One region of the Paenibacillus sp. F024 genome, then DNA from elsewhere that is predicted to be linked to it. Evidence: riboswitches for the same ligand, from Rfam matches in the RefSeq annotation. Region 1 holds a riboswitch; each other region holds the start of a gene.

The links. A riboswitch is a leader RNA that binds a small molecule or an ion and turns the genes downstream of it on or off. The one in region 1 is predicted to bind cyclic di-GMP.
Region 2: linked by a shared signal. The riboswitch ahead of ACZYR9_RS04700 (flagellar assembly protein A) and the one ahead of ACZYR9_RS25305 (GntR family transcriptional regulator) in region 1 are both predicted to bind cyclic di-GMP.
Region 3: linked by a shared signal. The riboswitch ahead of ACZYR9_RS12350 (stalk domain-containing protein) and the one ahead of ACZYR9_RS25305 (GntR family transcriptional regulator) in region 1 are both predicted to bind cyclic di-GMP.
Region 4: linked by a shared signal. The riboswitch ahead of ACZYR9_RS08035 (methyl-accepting chemotaxis protein) and the one ahead of ACZYR9_RS25305 (GntR family transcriptional regulator) in region 1 are both predicted to bind cyclic di-GMP.

What each region holds. Positions count from the first base shown of each region.
Region 1 covers NZ_JBVASZ010000048.1:12,409-17,413, reverse strand. The annotation lists gene dmpG (4-hydroxy-2-oxovalerate aldolase) at 1-752, opposite strand, end outside; gene ACZYR9_RS25310 (acetaldehyde dehydrogenase (acetylating)) at 752-1,648, opposite strand; gene ACZYR9_RS25305 (GntR family transcriptional regulator) at 1,645-2,325, opposite strand; cyclic di-GMP riboswitch class I at 2,570-2,665, opposite strand; gene ACZYR9_RS25300 (Gfo/Idh/MocA family protein) at 2,712-3,692, opposite strand; gene ACZYR9_RS25295 (sigma-54-dependent Fis family transcriptional regulator) at 3,716-5,005, opposite strand, start outside.
Region 2 covers NZ_JBVASZ010000002.1:181,746-186,750, reverse strand. The annotation lists gene ACZYR9_RS04705 (HD-GYP domain-containing protein) at 1-1,010, opposite strand, end outside; gene ACZYR9_RS04700 (flagellar assembly protein A) at 1,010-2,920, opposite strand; cyclic di-GMP riboswitch class I at 3,022-3,111, opposite strand; gene ACZYR9_RS04695 (helix-turn-helix domain-containing protein) at 3,293-4,195, opposite strand; gene ACZYR9_RS04690 (DUF429 domain-containing protein) at 4,211-4,942, opposite strand.
Region 3 covers NZ_JBVASZ010000010.1:63,924-68,928, forward strand. The annotation lists gene ACZYR9_RS12345 (S-layer homology domain-containing protein) at 1-545, opposite strand, end outside; gene ACZYR9_RS12350 (stalk domain-containing protein) at 593-1,711, opposite strand; cyclic di-GMP riboswitch class I at 1,839-1,931, opposite strand; gene ACZYR9_RS12355 (VOC family protein) at 2,398-2,820, shown strand; gene ACZYR9_RS12360 (CBS domain-containing protein) at 3,283-3,687, shown strand; gene ACZYR9_RS12365 (thioredoxin domain-containing protein) at 3,978-5,005, shown strand, end outside.
Region 4 covers NZ_JBVASZ010000005.1:145,262-150,266, reverse strand. The annotation lists gene ACZYR9_RS08040 (helix-turn-helix transcriptional regulator) at 1-489, opposite strand, end outside; cyclic di-GMP riboswitch class I at 987-1,070, shown strand; gene ACZYR9_RS08035 (methyl-accepting chemotaxis protein) at 1,218-3,053, shown strand; gene ACZYR9_RS08030 (chemotaxis protein CheW) at 3,083-3,544, shown strand; gene ACZYR9_RS08025 (hypothetical protein) at 3,665-5,005, opposite strand, start outside.

The sequences.
Region 1 (5,005 bases):
AGATCGATATTGTGCGGGATATGTAATTTGTTCATCACTGCTATCAATTGCTCGAGTGCCGCATTCCCTGCTCCGGCTCCCATCCCTGCCAGGCTTCCGTCAATTCTCGTGGCACCTTCCTCCATGGCAACAATCGAGTTGGCCACGCCGAGCGAAAGATTGTTATGAGCATGAAAGCCGATCTCGATCTGCAGCTTTTCTTTGAACAATGAAACCCTGCGACGTACATCGTCCATCGTTAAAGCGCCGGCTGAATCTACAACATAAACGCTTTGGGCTCCGTACGATTCCATCTTTTTTGCTTCTTCTACAAGCTGCTCCGGATCAGCCCGATGTGACATCATCAGAAAGCCCACCGTATCCATACCCAAAGCCAGACCTGCTTTAATATGCTGCTCCGAAACGTCCGCTTCGGTACAGTGAGTGGCTACCCGAACCACCGACGCTCCCAGGTCCCTCGCTTTTTTCAAATGCTCAATCGTCCCTATCCCAGGAATCAGCAGCACGCCGATTTTGGCCTTTTTGGCCGCAGCTACTGCGGTAGAGATCATGTCTTCCTCCGTCTCTTTCGAAAATCCATACTGTATCGAGCTGCCGCCCAGCCCATCACCATGCGTAACTTCGATAATATCCGCACCTGCATCATCAATGAGCTCTGTCAGTTGAGCAATTTGCTCTACCGTGTACTGATGGGAAATTGCATGCATCCCATCCCGCAATGTAACATCATTAATTAGAATTTTTTTGTTCATTATACATTCTCCTTTTGTACCAACGATGCAGCCATTAGTTCACCTGTTTTCACAGCAGCACAAGTGATGATATCCAAGTTACCTGCATAGATCGGCAGGAAATCGCCAAGCCCTTCCACTTCAATAAAGACTTTGACAATCCCGTCCCTCATAACGGGCTCTGACATAAGGCGGTACCCCGGAACGTAACTCTTTACCGTTTCCACCATGTCATAGATCGACGCCTTAATCTCACTCTCTTTATGGTAAGAATCTTCTGATACTTTGGCATAAATCGTATTTCTCATGATGATCGGCGGATCAGCAGGATTTAAGACAATAAGCGCCTTGGCCTTTTGCGCTCCTCCTATTTTTTCCAGTGCACGGGCCGTTGTGATTGTAAATTCATCAATATTTTGTCTTGTCCCCGGGCCTGCGCTTCTACTGGATACAGAGGCCACGATTTCACCATATTCCACAGGGGCCACTCTAGTAATCGCTTTCATTATTGGTACAGTGGCTTGTCCACCACATGTAACCATATTGACGTTATCAAGTTGTTTAACGCTTTCTTCATTTAAGTTAACGGAAGGGATGACAAAAGGTCCTACCGCAGCAGGAGTAAGATCAACCACCTTCTTGCCCAACCGTTTTAATACTTCGGCGTGATGGTAATGCGCTTTGGCCGACGTTGCATCAAATACAATTTCAGCTAAGGACGAATTGGCTTCAAACCCGGAAACTCCCGTGTCGATCGTCTGCAATCCGTTTTCACGCGCTAACGCCAGCCCCTTGGATTGCGGTTCAATACCTATCATTACAGCAGGCGAAAGCGTCTCGCTTCTAAGCAATTTGTACATTAAATCGGTACCGATGTTTCCCGAACCGATGATGGCGCAATTCACTTTTTTGTTCACTGGTTTTGTTCATCCTCTCTTAAACGTTTCGCAGCTTGTTTGTAAAATTCCCCGGCATTTTGAAGATGATGTACTAACTCGGCTTGAGCTTGTTCGTTTTCTCCGCGTTCAAGGAACTCAACAATCTTAAAATGCTCTTCAATGATTTCTTTTTGATGGTTCATTGTAAAATCCGATGTAACGTCAATCAATGTTTTAATTGGCCCATTGAGTGACTTCCATAACTGAACTAGCGTCTTATTGCCTGTAAGTTGAATAAGCATAAAATGAAAAGTTAAATCAGATTCCACATCACGCTCCCCTTTTAATAGTGCGTCCTCCATATTTTGCACATAACGGTACATCTCCGCTTTCCCCAGCTCTATTGCTTCTGGGGTAATTTGAGAGATTGCAAATTTTTCGAGCTGGATCCTCGTATGATACAAGTTCTCCAGATCCTTTATAGAAAAACCTTCAACCACACTTCTACCGTTTGAAGGTGTAGTCACTAGCCCTTCATTTTCGAGCTGAACAATTGCTTCTCTAATAGGCCCTCTGCTTACACCCAATTCCTTGGATAAAACAGTTTCCTTGAGATGAGAGCCGGCTTTTATATCACCGAGCATAATACTTTTTCTTAAAATAATAAGTACCTGCTCACCTATTTTTTGTTTATCAACGGTTTTTAAATGAATCATACGGCTTCACTCCAAAGTGTTAACAGTTAACTGTTTTTAATATAAGATAAAAGCGCTTTCGCGTCAACGGTTTTGTAGGAATTTTGTTGTTTTATGAATACTCTCACACCATCATGTTCTTTATTAGCTTATGACAAGTCGCCATCTCTACAAGAAGTGACAAGGAATACAACAAGGTATGTGGATGAGTAATCGGATGAAAGATACGTGCAAATCGTGCGGAAAACCAAAAAAGCCAGGCTGCTTGAGCAACCCGGCTATCATTCCATCCGCATGAACCGATAGCTTAGACCCGTGGCTTTGCGTCTCCGCCTTTCGAACGGATTTGCCTTTGTTCATTGCTTAGCCGGCCTGTCATAGAATGTCTCGCTTTGCATCCTCCAATATCATCTTGTCAAAAAAGAGGATATACCGCATTCCGCCGCCCATCCGTCTTCCAAAAACTTGTTCTCGATTCGCGTCCTTTCGGCATTGTTGTTCAGAGACTGTTCAATGGCTTCAAAAATTTTAGTGTTTTTCCATTGGGTTTCCCCGCAATTGTCAGTTAGATTCCCCTGTAGAATGCATTCGGATAATTGTTCGATGCTGTGTAAATTTCGATTCCCTTTTATCGTTATTTCTTTTTTGTCGTTTTCTGTTTGCACCCAAATCACGCCATCGCCACCGTTCAAATCAGGACGATACGCACAAGGGAGCTTAATGATGCCCCTTGTACCAATCACTTCATATTCATTTCGCATCATCGTATCGCAACTGCAGTCCACAAGCGCTTGGATACTGCCCGGGTAGTCGAAAATCATTATGATTGTCTGATATGCTTCGTTTTGTTTCCCTTTCCCTAAAGCAACAATATTCAAGGGCTCCCGTTGAAGAATATGTCGAATGGAATTTAGACCATCGGAAACAGGACAATACCATTCTTCGTTTATAAACTCCTTCATGCCGGCAGGGAAGGAAAAGCTCAATTTTATCATGCTAATATCGCCAATGAAGCCTGTTTCAATTAAATGCTTGACCTCGGTGTGTTGTGGATGGGGAATTCGATAACCGGAGTCCATAAAAAGGACCTTATTGTCTTTGCACGTTTTCATTACTTGTGCTGCGTCCCGTGCGTTAATAGCAGCCGGTTCTTCACATAAGACATGTTTCTTGGCATTGGCGGCCTTTAATGCCCACAATAGCCGCAGGTTACTTGGTAATCGAATATATACTGCATCCACATCGGGATCATGGATGATTTCTTCATAATGACCATGATCGTGTTGAACTAAATCTGCAATAAGAGAATGATTAAAGACAGCTAATAAATCTTCATTACTCGATGGATGTATACTTAATACACCCCATTTTACTTTTTTGCCTTCCATAAATTCTCCACCCTCTTGTCTGGTCAGCTTCTTAGATCCCGGCCAAGCTTCCGATAGATCGTGCTGCGGTGAACACCTAACCTGCTGGCCGCTTCTGATACATTCCCATTGAACTCATTGAGAATCGAACGAATCAGTTCAATCTCCTGATTCCTGCCTTTACTCCTTAAAAGGGACATATTCGGTTTAATCACTTGCTTCATCCTGCAGCCCAGCACTTCCTCCGGCAAATCAGCAACGCGCACAGCATTTCCGTTAGATCTGGCGGCAATCCGATAAGCAATATTTCGCAATTCACGGACGTTTCCAGGCCAATCATAACCCTCGAGAATTCGCATAGCTTCCTCATCGAATCGTGCCGGCGGTGATTGTCCAATCTCTGAGCAAGCTTTTTGCATGAAATGATTTAATAGCAGAGGGATGTCTCCCTCTCTTTCCCGCAAAGGAGGCACACGCAATGATAGTACATTTAGTCGATAGTAAAGATCGCGACGAAACTTACCGTTTTCAACATCAACAAGAAGATTTCGATTGGTGGCTGCAATAATCCTTAAATTTACCTTGATTATTTTTTTTCCGCCCAGACGTACGACTTCCCGCTCCTCTAGAACTCGCAGCAATAGCGTCTGTAAGTCCAACGGCATTTCCCCGATTTCATCAAGAAATAAGGTTCCTCCATTGGCTTGTTCAAATCTCCCCGCTCTGCCTTCTTTTATGGCGCCTGTAAACGCACCGCCTTCATAGCCAAAAAATTCACTCGCTGCGAGCTCCTTGGGTACAGCTCCGCAATTCACTGCAACAAAGGGGCCTTCTGCCCGGAAACTGCCTGCATGTATAGATTGCGCCAATAATTCCTTTCCCGTGCCGCTTTCGCCTTCAATCAGAACCGGAAAATCACTTCTCGTAGCAAATTTAGCTTCTGTTACGGCGGCCAAAAACTTCCGGGAGCATCCAATGATGCAAGCAAATGAATATTTTGTTGAACCCCCCTCAGCTAGCCGGTTCTCAAGGCTCGGTGGTATAACCTGCACTACAGCCCCAATCGGGTTCCCTTCGTCAAAACAGGTGCGAAGTAAAAACCTCCATTTTCCGTTTTTCCTCTCAATTTCCCAGTTCATTTCCGTTGACCATGTTTTTAAAGCATATATGGGACTATCAACAAGACGATGGTTCGAATTAATCCAGCCGTGCTCATACAATTTCGGAGATGCTTTGATCACGACTCCTCCACGGTCAAGGGCGACGAAAAGTGTGTTCCGTTGGTTTGAAGTCCCGTCTAAGCAGTACTCCATAACCTTGTTTCGTTGCAGCTC
Region 2 (5,005 bases), on a different contig from region 1:
TTCAAACCCGGGCACTCCCTCAGGTCGATAAACCCACCGGCTCCATGCACCAAGGGGCGAAAAGGATCGGCCTCCCGCACCATCACAATGGTGGCTTGCGTTCCATCCGACAAGGCGACATGACTGCCAATCGTGCATTCGGTCACATGCCGGATAAAGCAGCGAACAATCCCCGGCTCCAGCATACCATAAGCATGATCAGCAATACTTTGGAGAACATCAAATAAAGGCAATGCGTTTCGGTACGCCCTTTTTGAAGACATCGCATGAAACACGTCGGCGACGGCTACGATTTTACTAACGAGTTCCAGTCGGTTTCCGGTCAATCCGGCAGGGTACCCGCTGCCATCCTCCCGTTCATGGTGCTGCAGCGCAGCCAAAGCAACATGCGGATCCAAACCCGCTTCGCGAACAAGAAGATCATAACCGTACTGAGAGTGACGCTTCACTTCGCGGTATTCGTCTTCATTTAATTTGCCCGGCTTTTGAAGGATCGATTGCGGAACAAACAGCTTGCCCACATCATGCAGCAAACCCGCCAGGCTGACACGCACCCGCTCATTCACGGATAATCCGAGCCATTTGCCGATTAAACCCGCCAATACACTGACTCCGACACTGTGCTTAAACGTGTCCTCATCCTGCTGCTCCAGCGCCAACAATATACGATACGTGTCCGAATCGCTCGTAATACGCATGAGGGCTGGGAGCACCGTACGGCATACTTTCTCAATAGGTACCCGACCGGCGGTACGGATATCTACAAACATCTCCTTCATCTCATGGATAGCAAATCTTACGAGCTTTTCAGGCTCAATTTTCGGAAGAATCACATCTGTACTGCTAAGCTTTAGGTCATGCTCATGAAGCGATAAAATATGTTCCGTTGTAAGAATGGAGGAAGCCGGAAGAATTAATAGTCCATATCGATTATATATATTTTTATTCAACCTCTTGCCCAAGAGATGCGACATTTCCATCAACGGATTTACTTCTTTTTCGTTCTTCATCACGCCAATTTACCATTAGTCTGTGGATTTTGAATGCCTCTTGCGGCATATACGCGACTCTTAATCCAATCCATATCGATCGTCTGATCCTCAATGCTATCCAGAATTTCGATGCAATAATTTCCTATGCATACTCTTCCGGAGCTCATGCTCTTCAGCATGATTTTCGTCTTGGATTTGAGTACCGACGGAGCTCCCGTTTGACCGCCAACCATCATTGCAGAGATGATGCCATCCGCTTCCAAACGAGAGCCTCGGCATACGGCATCTTTATCATAAAATACAATGTTGCCCGCTGAGTACAGGTCGCTTTGCAAAACCCCTTCTTTTCGGATCAAAATGTCACCGTTAGATTTAAGTGTCGATAGATGGCATTGCCCCATATCGATCCTCACTTTGGCTTCCTGCATGCTCCCAACGTGCTGCACCGTTTCCTTAAGAGAGTTCAAAATGCCGAGTACCGTACCGTTAGAGATCATTTGAGGCATTCTCGAGAGCTGTAGAAATCGCTCCAGCATGTCTTTCAGATTCAACCAGGCCGTCTTGTCCCGTGACCTGATATTAATAATGACCGATAATGCTTCTTTGATCAGCTTGGTAAGGTCTTTAAACTTGTTCTCCACAAGCAGTAGTATAATTTGTCCGTAATGAGGCTTCTGCCCCTTCTTCTCCACCATATCGGAGAGAAGCTTCGCTGCTTCGAGCAGCTGCTCGAATTGGGACATTAACAATTTCGAATTGTTATAAAGACGGTTATACAATACCCCGAAATAACCGGAGTATAGGTTGCTTTTGATGGCGTTGCCTTGAATGCGAATACTTCCGGTTGCCGTGACAGTGGCGTTGTACACACTTCCGGATATATATACATTACCAAGCGACTCTACGATCATATTCTCCATAACGTTACCATACACGATAATGTCACCGGAAAAAACGATATGTCCCGTTTCAATATTGACATCGCCGGGAACGATAAATGCCTTGGTAATATCAAAAAACTTCGTTTGGTTGCCTGTAATGCGCGGTCTTCCTTCGCTAAGAGCGATAACAAAGCCGTCCTCCCGAATTTGCACCCCGTCTTTGGCTACAATAACAATGTCCTGCGGTTCATTCGGACGAATAAAATTACCGTAAACGTCGTAGCCGACGGTCCCTTCTTCCGGCGGAGTTTTTCGGGCGATCACATCTCCAGGGGTTACCGAAGGAATATTTAAATGATTTCTATAATCGATCACGCCGCCGATTTCCACATACTGAGTTTCCACTTGTTCTGTGAAAAACAGCTGCAGTTCCGCATCCTTTCCCGGAACGGGAGGCTTTCCCCGTGCGATCAGAATCGGTTCGAATGTCGGGTTATGAACTTCTTCAAAAATAGCCCCGATATTCCGGTTTTTCGTGATCGACAAACGATCCAGTTCATAGATAATATCGTTAAGCTCAAGCTTGTTAAGTATGATCGATTGATCCTCCTCCGCTCTAAGAACCAGGTGGGCGGCAGGCTCACACTCGCTAAGCTTCCATACATACCTTACAGGTGAACGTACAATCAAGTAGGCTAGCATATGATCTTCGGATACCTGGATTTCAAATAAAGGAGATTCCTCTATGGACCATTTCAGCTTGTCTTCAGATGTTACGGTGACTACACCGGATACCGCTTCTCCATTTACAGTTAGCTTGACCGGAGGTATAGCTTCAATGGTAAGAGGTGATGTAACTTCATCCGAGGTATGCACAAAAATTTCATTTCCGCTTACCCTGAACCAACTAAGGCTCTTATTCCCTCCCTCATTGCCGAAGTCTTCCTCTTTGGAATAATCCGACAAATCGGTAACATTCTCCGTAGAATCCAGCGCCATGGATTTTATCATTTTGACCAATTCAATTTCCGTAATAGAGTCGGACATCGGGACTACCTCCTTTCAAGGGATCAAGCATATCGTAATGAAGAAAAAATGCACCTTTCTCCAGCCGGGGAAAGGTGCATTGAGTCATGTATCCTCCCATTATCGGCGGCATGGCTGCCATAGCTTAGATTGCTAACCTTAGGCCCATTGCTTTGCGTCCTTGCCTTTCGACAAGTTTGCCATTTATCGTAATGAATATGTGATTTTAATTAAATTATAATCAAGTATATAGACAACCGACAACATTGTCTAAAACAAAAGGACTAATCTATGCTTGTTGAATGTATTTCAGGTGTGAGTTTTTCGCTAAATTTCGACAAAAAGGATAAAAGATTGCATTATTTTCATATATTTTTACATAACTTTACAAGTTTAATCGCGCCAAAGCTCGCTGATATGAACACTTAGAGCATCCGCAATACATTGTATGGAATATTTATGCGGATTCGTGATTTTTCCGTTTCTCATTTTGGAGATCGTTCCTATGGAAAGACCAGTGAGCTCAGAAAGCTTGGTTGCCGTCATATGACGTTCCGCCATCAGCATCCGCAGCGCATGAGCCAATCCGGACTGCTTTTGTGGTTGCTCCTGCGTTAAGCTTCTTCCGACAAATGCAATTCGTGCGACTTCTTTCCTGCCGTTTAATATTGGTTTAAAGCGAAACTCGATACTGGCTTTTTGGTTGTTATGGACCCAATCCAGCGTCATACTGAAGCTGGACCCGGACCATAAGGCCTGGCGAAGCGAGTGCCTTACTTGAAGCAGATGTCTTGAACCGACAAAAGAAAGAAACGGCTGCGCGATCAAGTCTTTTTTGTGTAAATCCAACAATGCAGAGTGGAGTGAGCAATCGATAATGCGGAACTTCTCTGTAAGCGTTCCGCTTACATCGTATCCCGCCCCTTGCCGCAAAATCCATTTCTTGTCGCTGACGTCACGAACAACCATAACATAGTAATAGACTCCATCCCTAACCGTTTCGCGTAAAGAAAGCTCCACGTCCACTTGAAGGCCGTGCTTCACGGTCCATCTCGCTTCTGAGAACAGGATATCATCATGCTCAAAAAACTCCAAACGCTTTAATACCCACTCCCTGTATTCAACCGATAGAAAAGATAGAAAGGAATCCGTCCAAAGTTCTTCTTTTGAATAGCCGATGATCTGGAAAAAAGCCGGATTTGCCTCTTCGACCGTGAGTTGACGGCCATCCCATTTACAAAGGCAAATACCGTCTGCAGCCTTTTCAACCATCATTTTAGCCCAATGATTCGGCATTTCTTTTCCAACCTTTCATCTTTTAAGAAAACAATAATATGCTATTGTCCTTTGCATTCCCATACGGTCCCGGTCTCCGCCCTCGGGCAGCTGCTTCAGACTGCCGCCGCTCAGCCATGCCGTTACCGCGAGCACGAGCGCATCAACGATATCGTCACGGGCAGCCGCTTTGCGAGGATATCGCAGCATCAGCTCATCGACGACATCATCCGCTTGTGGATATACTCCTCGCAAATACTCCATTCGCTCGTCAAAGCCCGCATGGTTCTTCTTTCCATTCCGCATTGGAGCACCAAAGAGCCGGGCGAAGCATAATTCCGGATGTGACTCGCGGAACCTTAACCGGGCCGCCTCATCCTTGTGAAGCAGATCATCGAGCGCGCGAATCTTCGGCACGAGCGCCCAGGATTGGCGCGATAAGCCTCGGCCGCTAAGCCTGCGCTGCACCGCATTCGCTTGCGTATAGTCCGAAGCGCTCAGCACCTCTCGTACAGGAGCAGGGAATATGCTGGATGCCCGTCCAGGCTTCAGCATTTCCCGTGCCATTACGTCACAGCGTCGCGGCTCACTTCCGTCAGCCATACCGATCGGCATATCAATCAGCAATAGCTCTGACTGCCGATACGCTGCCCAGAGACTCTCCAAGGTTGCGAACACAGCGGCTGTCCAGCTCCCGTCAAGCGTCAGCTCCACGGCTGCCCAGCCCGATGCACAGCCGTCAATGCCTACAAAGGATCTGTTCTTCATGAGCTCCGCAGGTGAGCTTGAGCTCATCTGACATTCACTTGACGACACGGCTCAGCCACCGTC
Region 3 (5,005 bases), on a different contig from region 1:
TCTTGCAGTCCTTTCCAGGTCAGCGCCAATTCCAAGTTGCCCTGGCTTGGGTTCTTATCGGTAATGCGAAGACCTTCTTGAAAACGATGCCGGGGCCTGTCCCATATCGGCATGATCAATCCGGCCGTGCTTTCCTCCAATGCATTTTTGGCGTAAATCCCGAACTTTTCGGCATTTTTTGCGATTTCCAAATCCTTTATGCGGAACATATAGCGTTCCCTCTTGAGACCGATGCTTTTGGCATACGCGATATACTCTTCCTGCTGCTTCACATTCACGCTGCCGAGAAGCTTTATCTTGTTGTCCGTGTGATCCAACACATATATAGCGTAATCCGTAATGTCCGATTGATCGGCGGCGGGAAGAAACTCCAACTCCCCTTCCAAAAGGTACGGCGTATCGTTACGGTCATAAAAAAACGGATCCCGAGGAGAAGCAAGCTCCGCAGCTTCCGCAGACGAAGCGAAAAACACTGCGCCGACCCCAATGAAAACGGCTGACAGCAAACATTGCGAGGCGAATGCTTTGATCCATGTCATCATCATATGTATCCTCCCATTGAAATAAGGACGTTCATCCCTTGCAGCTGTTGTTATTCCGGTTTGACCGGATCTCCGAGCTTAAACAGGCCTTGATGAAATACGGTTCCGTCCTCGTTATACTCAATACCCTTTCCATGAGGCAGCATATTGCTGAATTCGCCTTCGTACCGAAGCTTCCCGCTTTCATAATAAGATTTCCCTCGAACCAGCCGACTGTCCACAAACTCGCCTTCGTGCATCTTGTTGCCATTCGGGTAATAATTCGTACCAAAGCCGTTGCGCATACCGTTACGATATTCGCCGATAAAACGAACGGTTCCGTCCCCGTAATAATAAATCCCCTTGCCATGCGGGTTTCCGTCGATAAATCCGACTTCCAACCGATGACCTTTGGGAAAATATACGGTTCCCGGACCCTCAATGCTATCGTACTGAAAATGGGCGTCATACCATAACGTGCCGTCCTCACGATAGAGCTTGCCATGGCCATGCATGAATCCGTCGGAAAAATGACCTTCATACATCAGTCTACCGTTGGCATAATACATTTTGCCGTATCCTTCAAAAAGGGATTGATGAAATTCTCCTTCATAGACGAGCTGCCCTCCGTCATATAGCCTCCCTTGACCGTTCATTTGATTATTTTGGAACATTCCTTCATAGATGAGTGTCCCATCCGCATACCGTTTTCCGTGGCCGTTTGGCTTGCCATCCACCATATCGCCTTCGTATGTAAGCTGTGAAACATCGCTACTCCCGAGCGGACGGATGAAAACAGTACGTGATTCCGCGTCCCATTTCACCTCTCTGCCGGATGCTTCGCCAACAAAACGCAGCGGAACGAACGTTTGATTATCGATCAATCGTGGAGCGACCGCGAGAGATTTCAGCTTGCCGTTGACCTTCGCCGTCGTGCTGCCAATTTGAAGCTCAAGCTCCAGGCCATCCTTCTTCCCTGTAACAACCTGTCTTTCCGCCTCCCATGCAATACTTAATCCAAGCGCTTCAAAAGCGGGGCGGAAGGGGACGAGCGTATTCCCGTACTCGATGAATGGGGGAACCGTAAATTCCAGCTTCTTTCCGTCGATCACTACGTCAATCTGTTTTTCCGCTGATGTTACGGAAACCAAACTAAAGCAAGACCACAAACAGAGAAACATAGCGATCATTGATTTCGCCTTCCATTGAAACAGAAAAACACCCTCTTTCTGATAGTTGGTCGGCATAGACGCAAAAAACTGCGCAAGCCAAATATAGCCGCGCAGTACCCATGGATAAAATCAAACGATGCAGCGAAACGGCAACCTGGCGATCATCATCCTGTAACAAGGACCTTAGACCCATGGCTTTGCGTCATTTTCCTTTCGGAAAATTTTGCCTTTGACTTTTTCATTTTAAATGAATATAAAGTATTACTCAACTATGAATTTCCAATCATTCCAAACTTTTAAAAACATCTAAAGACATAGGACCATAGTATGGGGAACCTTGCTTCGCAGCTTTTTAAAATAAAGCAATCTAAAAGAAACCATGCTTCATTACTCTTGTTAATATGAAAGGTAAGAATATATAAATCATCAAATCTAAGTTTTTCACTAAACTTGGCTTCTCATTTCATCCGCGACATACCGATCTTAGTCATCGGAGATCATCAAGTGGTGGTAATGCTTTTTCCGGAGATCTGGATGGTAAAGAAATCAATATCAGTGGAATACATTTCTAATTGTTGGAGATAATGCTGCCAGTAGAGTCTTGTCGGCTGAGGAACCTGAGATATCGTTCACGTATAGCTAAATGATAAGATGTAAATAAAAAAATCTATAAAATAATAACAATGAATGAAGGAGTGCTGAGCATGTCGGTTGATGTTTATCTGAATTTTAATGGAAACTGCCGTGAAGCAGTGGGGTTTTATGCAGAAGTGTTTGGAACAGAGAAACCGAAATTTATGACTTTTGGAGATATGGCGCCAAACCCTGAATTTTCTCTACCGGAAGAAGCGAAACACCTCATAATGCACACGCGGCTTACCATTGGCGGAAGCAACGTTATGTTTTCAGATGTTTTTCCCGGGATGCCTTTTGTGGTTGGAAACAACATCAGCCTGGCCTTTGTAAGTAACAACAAGGATGAAATTGAATCTGTCTTTAATCAATTGAAGGATGGCGGTTCTGTAGGCATGGAGCTGCAAGAAACATTTTGGAGCAAATACTATGGCATGGTGATCGATAAATTTGGAGTAAATTGGCAGCTGAACTTAGGCATCGGAGACTGGTAACGATCTATTTATTATTAAAAAATGTATAGAGGTTAACTTGGAAAGTTTGGCTCCGCATAGAGGGGGCCGCTTTTTTTATTTGGAAATGAAGCCATCTTTTTATCGAACGGCTAGAGTACATGCCATTGATGGGATGTTCGCGCGAAGCATTAATAACAAAAAATGTATATAACGCAGCACGATGAAGTTCAATCGGATAAGGGGCATGTTGCGGGATGTTATTAATTATTAAAAACAACAATAGTCTGTTCCATATTCTTACTTGTTGCAACGGAGGTTTTTTCTTTTTGACAGGTATGATAAACTTGGACTCATCAATAAAAAATGAAGTAAACAAAAGTTGAGGCCCTATAGGGTGCAACGTAACCGCCCAACGTTATCAATATAGGTTAGCTTTATCTTAATGTGTGTCACAATAAGCGAAACGTATGTTAACGTTTTGGTAGAAGGGAGTTTTGAGCGATGCAAATATCTGATTTTCTTTTGCCCAAGCACAAAGTAGCCTATATTCATTCAACTGCTAACATGCAGGAGGCCCTGGAGATATTAGAGAAAAATCAATACACGGCAATTCCTGTTATTGATGGGGAGGGAAAATATGTTGGAACTCTCTGTGAAGGGGATCTATTCTGGAAGATGAAGAACACTTCCGGATTAAGCTTTCGAAACTTGGATATTGTCAAAGTTTATGAAATTAAACGTCGTATTCATAATGAATGCGTGTCGGTCAAAGCGCGTCTTGAGGATATGCTTCATTTGGCTGCTGACCAGAACTTTGTTCCCGTCGTAGACGAAAACCAAATCTTTATCGGAATCATCCGCCGTAAAGACATAATTGAGTATTACACTAGTAATATTACCGATTAATAGAGCATGTTGAAGAAAAGGAATACTATGTGAGATTTTTAAAAAAAGAGTTGTATGATTAATTTCACCAAGAAATGCTAAGCGTATATGGGAATGTTAAAATACTATTTAAGATTAAATGCAAAAAAACGTAGGATATTAATCTATTTGATAAATGCAAAAAAAATGTTTTTTATTTCTTCACGACGAAACCTTTTGCTACTGTAGCAAAGGTTTTTTCTTTTTATTGCAAGGTATGCTAAGCTCTAACTATCGTCAATAACATCCTGAAATCAAGGAAGTGGTGCCCCATGACAACAAACAACAAACCCAATAGATTAGCCAATGAAAAGTCACCTTATTTGCTGCAGCATGCTTACAATCCGGTAGATTGGTTTCCTTGGTCAGAAGAAGCTTTTGATAAAGCGAAACGGGAAAACAAACCTATTTTCCTATCTATTGGCTATAGTACATGTCATTGGTGTCACGTCATGGAAAGAGAATCATTCGAGGATGAAGAGGTAGCCGAGCTATTGAACCGTGAATTTGTTTCAATCAAGGTGGACCGGGAGGAACGGCCCGATGTGGACAATCTGTACATGTCCGTTTGTCAAGCGATGACCGGACAGGGGGGATGGCCGCTGACGATCATTATGACCCCGGAGAAGAAGCCGTTTTTTGCCGGGACCTATTTCCCTAAGGCCCGCAGATACGGGCGTCACGGGTTGATGAACATTTTGCCGCAAATTGCCGGCAAGTGGAAGGAGAACCGGGACAAGGTTATCGAGATCGGCGATCAGGTGGTGGAGGAGACGCAAAAACGGCTGATCGGCAACCTGGAAGGGGAATTATCGGAGGGGCTGCTGGATCGCGCGTTTGAGATGTATGAGCGCAATTTCGATGCAAGCAGCGGAGGCTTTGGGGATGCGCCGAAGTTCCCGACGAGTCATAATTTATCTTTCTTGCTGCGGTATTGGAAGCGGACGGGCAATGAGAAAGCTTTACATATGGTGGAGAAGACGCTGGATGCGATGTTCCGCGGCGGTATGTACGATCATATCGGCTATGGCTTCGCACGGTATTCCACGGACGAGAAGTGGCTGGTACCGCATTTTGAAAAAATGCTGTACGATAACGCTTTGCTGACGATGACGTATGTGGAGGCGTACCAGGCGACGGGTAATCGGCGCTATGCTGATGTGGCGGAGCAAATTGTTGCTTATGTGCTCAGGGATATGACCGATCCTGAAGGCGGGTTCTATTCGGCGGAGGATGCGGATTCGGAAGGGGAGGAAGGCAAGTTTTATGTCTGGTCTCCTCAAGAAGTGAAGCAGGTTCT
Region 4 (5,005 bases), on a different contig from region 1:
ATCCCTGTACTGCGTGTGGTAGATGGTATCGATCGTTTTCTGTTCCAAAATCGCCTCAATGATCGGTTGAAGAAAGTTCGGGCTTTCTTTGCGATACGCCGGCGTCCCCATTTGGATGATATCGGCCAAGTTTTCGACCAACCGGTTTTGCCTGGACTTCTCCTTTAAATGGGTAGCCATGACCTTATCGTAAGCCGTGTCAAATCCGGGCGGGAGCTTATCTTTGTCCAGTACGGAAGGCAGCAGCGAGAATACAAGCGCCTCCTGCTCCGTGAAATTGAGCGGATAAAGAAAAAATTTACCCATAAAACGGTAGCCTGTTCCCCGCCCGTCATTGGTAACCGGGGCGATCAGGCTAAGTGTATCCAAGTCCCGGTATATCGTTCTAATGTTCACATTACTTTTGAGTGCCAGATCGGATGCCGAAATGCCGGGATTTGCCTGAATGGCGTTGATAATGGTGAACATGCGGATGACTTTGTCGATCATGCTCATCCCCCTTAATCATCTAGTACTATTTTCCTGTATATTACTTATTCTTCTAATACAAGGGAACTTCCTTCCTAGGTCGCAATTTTCATCGGTTGTTAGTCTGCTCTTGCGGTAGGTTACGAATGATGTCCGTATTCAGCCCAAGCTGCAGTAAAATGGTTAAGATGTCGATCTGAATTTTATCTGTTTTATTGGTCATCGATACCCTCCGAAAAGTCAAGATAACTACTTTCCAATAGAGGATATCATTCCCATGTGACATGAGGCTGTCTCGAATATGCGTTCGCAATTAGATCATGGTCAATACTTTCCATAAACCTCCTTTTAAAATAGAACTTAAGACTCTTGCTATAACTGATTATAATAAAATTTTAACCTTTTCTTTACTTGATCTCTTCCACCGATGTGTGTAATATGGAAAAAGATGCCTGTCGGAATATAAAATATTTTATCGAATTTTGTAATTTTCTGTTTTCGAATTTTCTAACAATACCAATTGAAAAAGGCAAATCTGTCGAAAGGCAGGGACGCAAAGCTGCGGGCCTACAGCATCATGTTATGGCAGCCGGGCCGCCAATGGGGACCAAGAATCTGCCCCGTCACCTCGTCAAGGGCAGCTTCTTTTTTTTGTTCAGATTCCATTCGAGGAGGAAAAGCACAGCATCTGATTCTCGGACCACTTGGAAACAACCCGCAAATCATTACGTTCAGGAGGCAGTGCACCCATGTTGAAAATGAGTATTCAAACCCGTTTAATTGCAGCATTTCTAGTCATATTAATCCTGCCGTGCAGCGTCGTCGGCTGGTTTTCTTATCTGGAAGCGCGGCAGCAGGTGGAAGACCAAATTATGCAAAGCGCAAGTCAAAGCGTGAACTCTGCAAACGATCAAATTACCAGCCTCATTTCCAAAAGCTTATCCGACATGGATTTTTTGGCGCAGCAGATCAAGGGCGAAATGGTGGATGGAACGGCCAGCCCGCGGGTTAGAGCCATTCTGGAGCCCTATAAGGCGATTAATCCCCAGTATGAAGTCGTATATTTCGGAACAAATACCGGAGTGATGATCTTTTCTCCCGACAGGACCATAGAGGGCTACGATCCGCGGACCAGACCGTGGTTTATTACAGCTACGGAGAATAAAGGGAAGGCTATCGTAAGTGATCCGTTCCTCTCCGCAACGAATAATCAAATCGCCGTGAACCCTTCGAAAACCAGTGACGATGAAACGGGAGTTGTCGGCGGCAGCCTGGTTTTGACCGACCTTGCCAAACAAGTGAACAGTATTAAAGTCGGCCAGAACGGGTATGTGTTTATACTGGACAGGGACCGCAAGTACGTAACCAATCCTACAATTGAACCGGGTACGGATAACACGGAGCCGTATGTGTCCGAGCTTTACGCATCCGATTCCGGAACCGTGGAATTTCAGTTTAACGGGATGGACACCAAGGCGGTATTTGTCACTAATCCATTGACCGGCTGGAAGATTATCGGCGCCATTGAGATGTCGGAAATTGCCAACGCCACGAAGCGCATTCTCTATACCACCATTGCCGTTATTGCCATCGCTATTGTCATTGGTGTAATGTTAGCGTTGTGGATCGTTCGTTCGATTACGGCTCCTTTGAAGCAATTGATGCTTACGACGGAACAAATCGCCGCCGGAAATCTGACGGAAGAAATCACAGTTCATTCCAAGGATGAATTGGGACAGCTAGCCGCATCGGTGAACCATATGGTTCATAATCTGCGGGACTTGATCGGGGGAGTCGTAAGCTCATCCCATAATGTGGCTGCCGCATCGGAGCAAATTTCCGCAACGACGGATGAAATTGCCGGCAGAGTCTCGGCGCAAGCCCAATCCGCCCAAAATATGCAGGAATTATTCAGCGAGCTGTCTGCAGCCATTAATTCGGTTGCCGCCAATGCCGAAGTGGCCGCGGAATTAGCAGCCCAAACGACGGCCATCGCCCACGATGGAGGAAATATTGTCAAAAATTCCATCTCCAGCATGAATCAGGTCAATCTGCATATGACACGGTTAGAGGAAGATTCGAATAAAATCGGAGAGATTATTGAAGTCATTGACGATATCTCGGATCAAACCAATTTGCTTGCCCTTAACGCAGCCATTGAGGCGGCGCGCGCCGGAGAGCAGGGAAGAGGATTTGCGGTTGTAGCCGATGAAGTGCGCAAGCTGGCCGAGCGCAGCGGCGAGGCAACCAAACAAATTACGGCGATCATCAAAGGCATGCAGGAAAACACCCATAGAAGTGTAACGGCCGTTTCCGATGGGGTAAGCCAATCCGAGGAGACAGGAAAGGCGTTTGATCGAATTATTGACATGATCAGCAAAACCGAGCTCAAGGCGGGGGAAATTGCAGCTGCATGCGAAGAACAGGCCGCCCAGTCCAATGAGGTTATGCATTCCATTGAAAACATCTCGTCTGCCAGCCAGGAGGCTGCCGCAGCTTCGGAGGAAACGGCCGCTACATCGCAGTCGCTTGCACAGCTTGCCGAAGGCTTGAATGAATCCGTCTCTGTCTTTAAAATTAAATAACGATTTTTAGAAAAAATGAGGTCAGATTGATGCAGTTCATTGAGCAGGAAAAGTACGTGGAATTTCATATCGGCGGTGAACAATACGCTATCCGTATTCAGGAAATCCACGAAATTATCAAGATGCAGACCATTACCCCCATTCCCAGTGCGGTATCCTACGTCAAAGGGGTCATTCATCTAAGAGGAAAGGTGGTTCCGATCATCAGCCTTCGAAGCCTGTTTCGGCTTCAGGACAAGGAGGCTTCGAAGACGACCCGCATTATGGTCGTTCATCATCAAGAGGGTACGGTGGGGATCATTGTCGATAGTGTGAATAAAGTCACTACCTTCGAGGATGTCCAACCTCCTCCGGACCATTTCGGCCATGTCAATGGCAGCCTTTTGGTAGGCATCGGAATTACCGGCGGCGATCTGGTTGGCGTTTTAAAGCTGGATAAAGTGCTGCTTCAAGATGAGGAAGTGAAGCGGCACCAGGTCTTTACTAGATGAAGAGTAAAGCGATGGATGAATTGCATCAAGCGCGGTACAACAACCCCTGAAGACATCGGCCTTAACAGGCCGATGTCTTCCTTTCTTATTTCTGCTTTCCCGCCCTTATATTCCGGCAGCTCAGGCATGTAAACTGTTTTGCAGCCATCGAATGACTACTTTTTGGTCTTTTTCCGTTTTGCTTACCCGATAAATATAGAGCCGGTTCTGATGATGCCGATAGTAGATTCTTCCCTTAGACGAGAATGGCATCTCCAGCAAATTCCCTACGGCAGAGTGGACCGTATTCGGGCGTCTTTTCGATTCCACCTCGGCTAGACAATAATGCATAAGACAAATTTCACGTTCCACTTGGATCCGGTCCTTCGTTGTCAATTGAATAAAATCATGAAAAAACTCCTTGTGGAATTCACAATGCGGGTAGATCTTTTCAAACCGCGGTATGTATTCCTTTTGTAAAATATCCTTCTCCATTGAACGGGCCTCTCGCGCATTCATTAATTCCTCCTGGAGAACTTTATTTTCTTCCGCTAATTGAATCAAGGCCTCGGCATCCTCCCGGCTTCTTAACTCCAGCCCTATGAATTCATCGATTTTCTGTGCTAACGATTTGATTTTATTCCCGGCCCTCTCTAATTTCGCTTGGCTCTCCTCTTGGATATAACGCAACCGTTCCGAAAGATGAGTGAATTGTTTATTTTTATCACGCAGCATGACATGGATCTGGTCTAATTGACTTTGAGCTAAAGCTTCATTCGCCCGGGCCGCTTCTAATTCCCGAGCTTTCTTCTCCAGCTCTTCATGAGTATGGTTTAACGTGCTTTCAAGCTCTATCCGGTAGTTTTCCAAATTTTGTTTTTCATGAATTAATTCGTTGATTTGGAATTCCATGCTTTCACGCTGCGTACGCAGCATATCGATCTCATGTTGAATCCGTTTAACTTCATCATTGGAGGTTGAACCTGCAAGCAGCGCCTCCAACCTCTCCTGCCGCTCACGCAACCGTTCCACCTCAGCCGATAGCTGGTGGTTACGATGTTCGTTCATTTGGAGTTTCGCGGTTAATTCGTCCAGCTGTTTCGCTGCCTGATTCCGTTCATCCAACAGCTTTAAACGCTGCTGCTCCAGCTTTACGACCTTTTGCGCAGCGTCACCGATTTGGGCCTCCATTTCACGATAGGAAGCTTTCAACTGCTCTACTTCCCTCAGCTTGGCTTGCAAATCCTGTTGAAGGATATCGGTTTGACCAGAACTATTGCGGTGGTCGCGAAGCATTTGTTCAAGCTGCTTAATTTCCTCATTTTTCACCTTCAGTTCAGCAGCGATTTGCTCACGCTCGCGTATATATACCATTAAATTATTTTGTTTTTCCTCTATATTTCTAAACAATACTTCCATCTTATCTTCCGCTTGCTTCAGCTTCGATTGTGTAAACGATTTCGTTCGGGTGTAATATTTCTT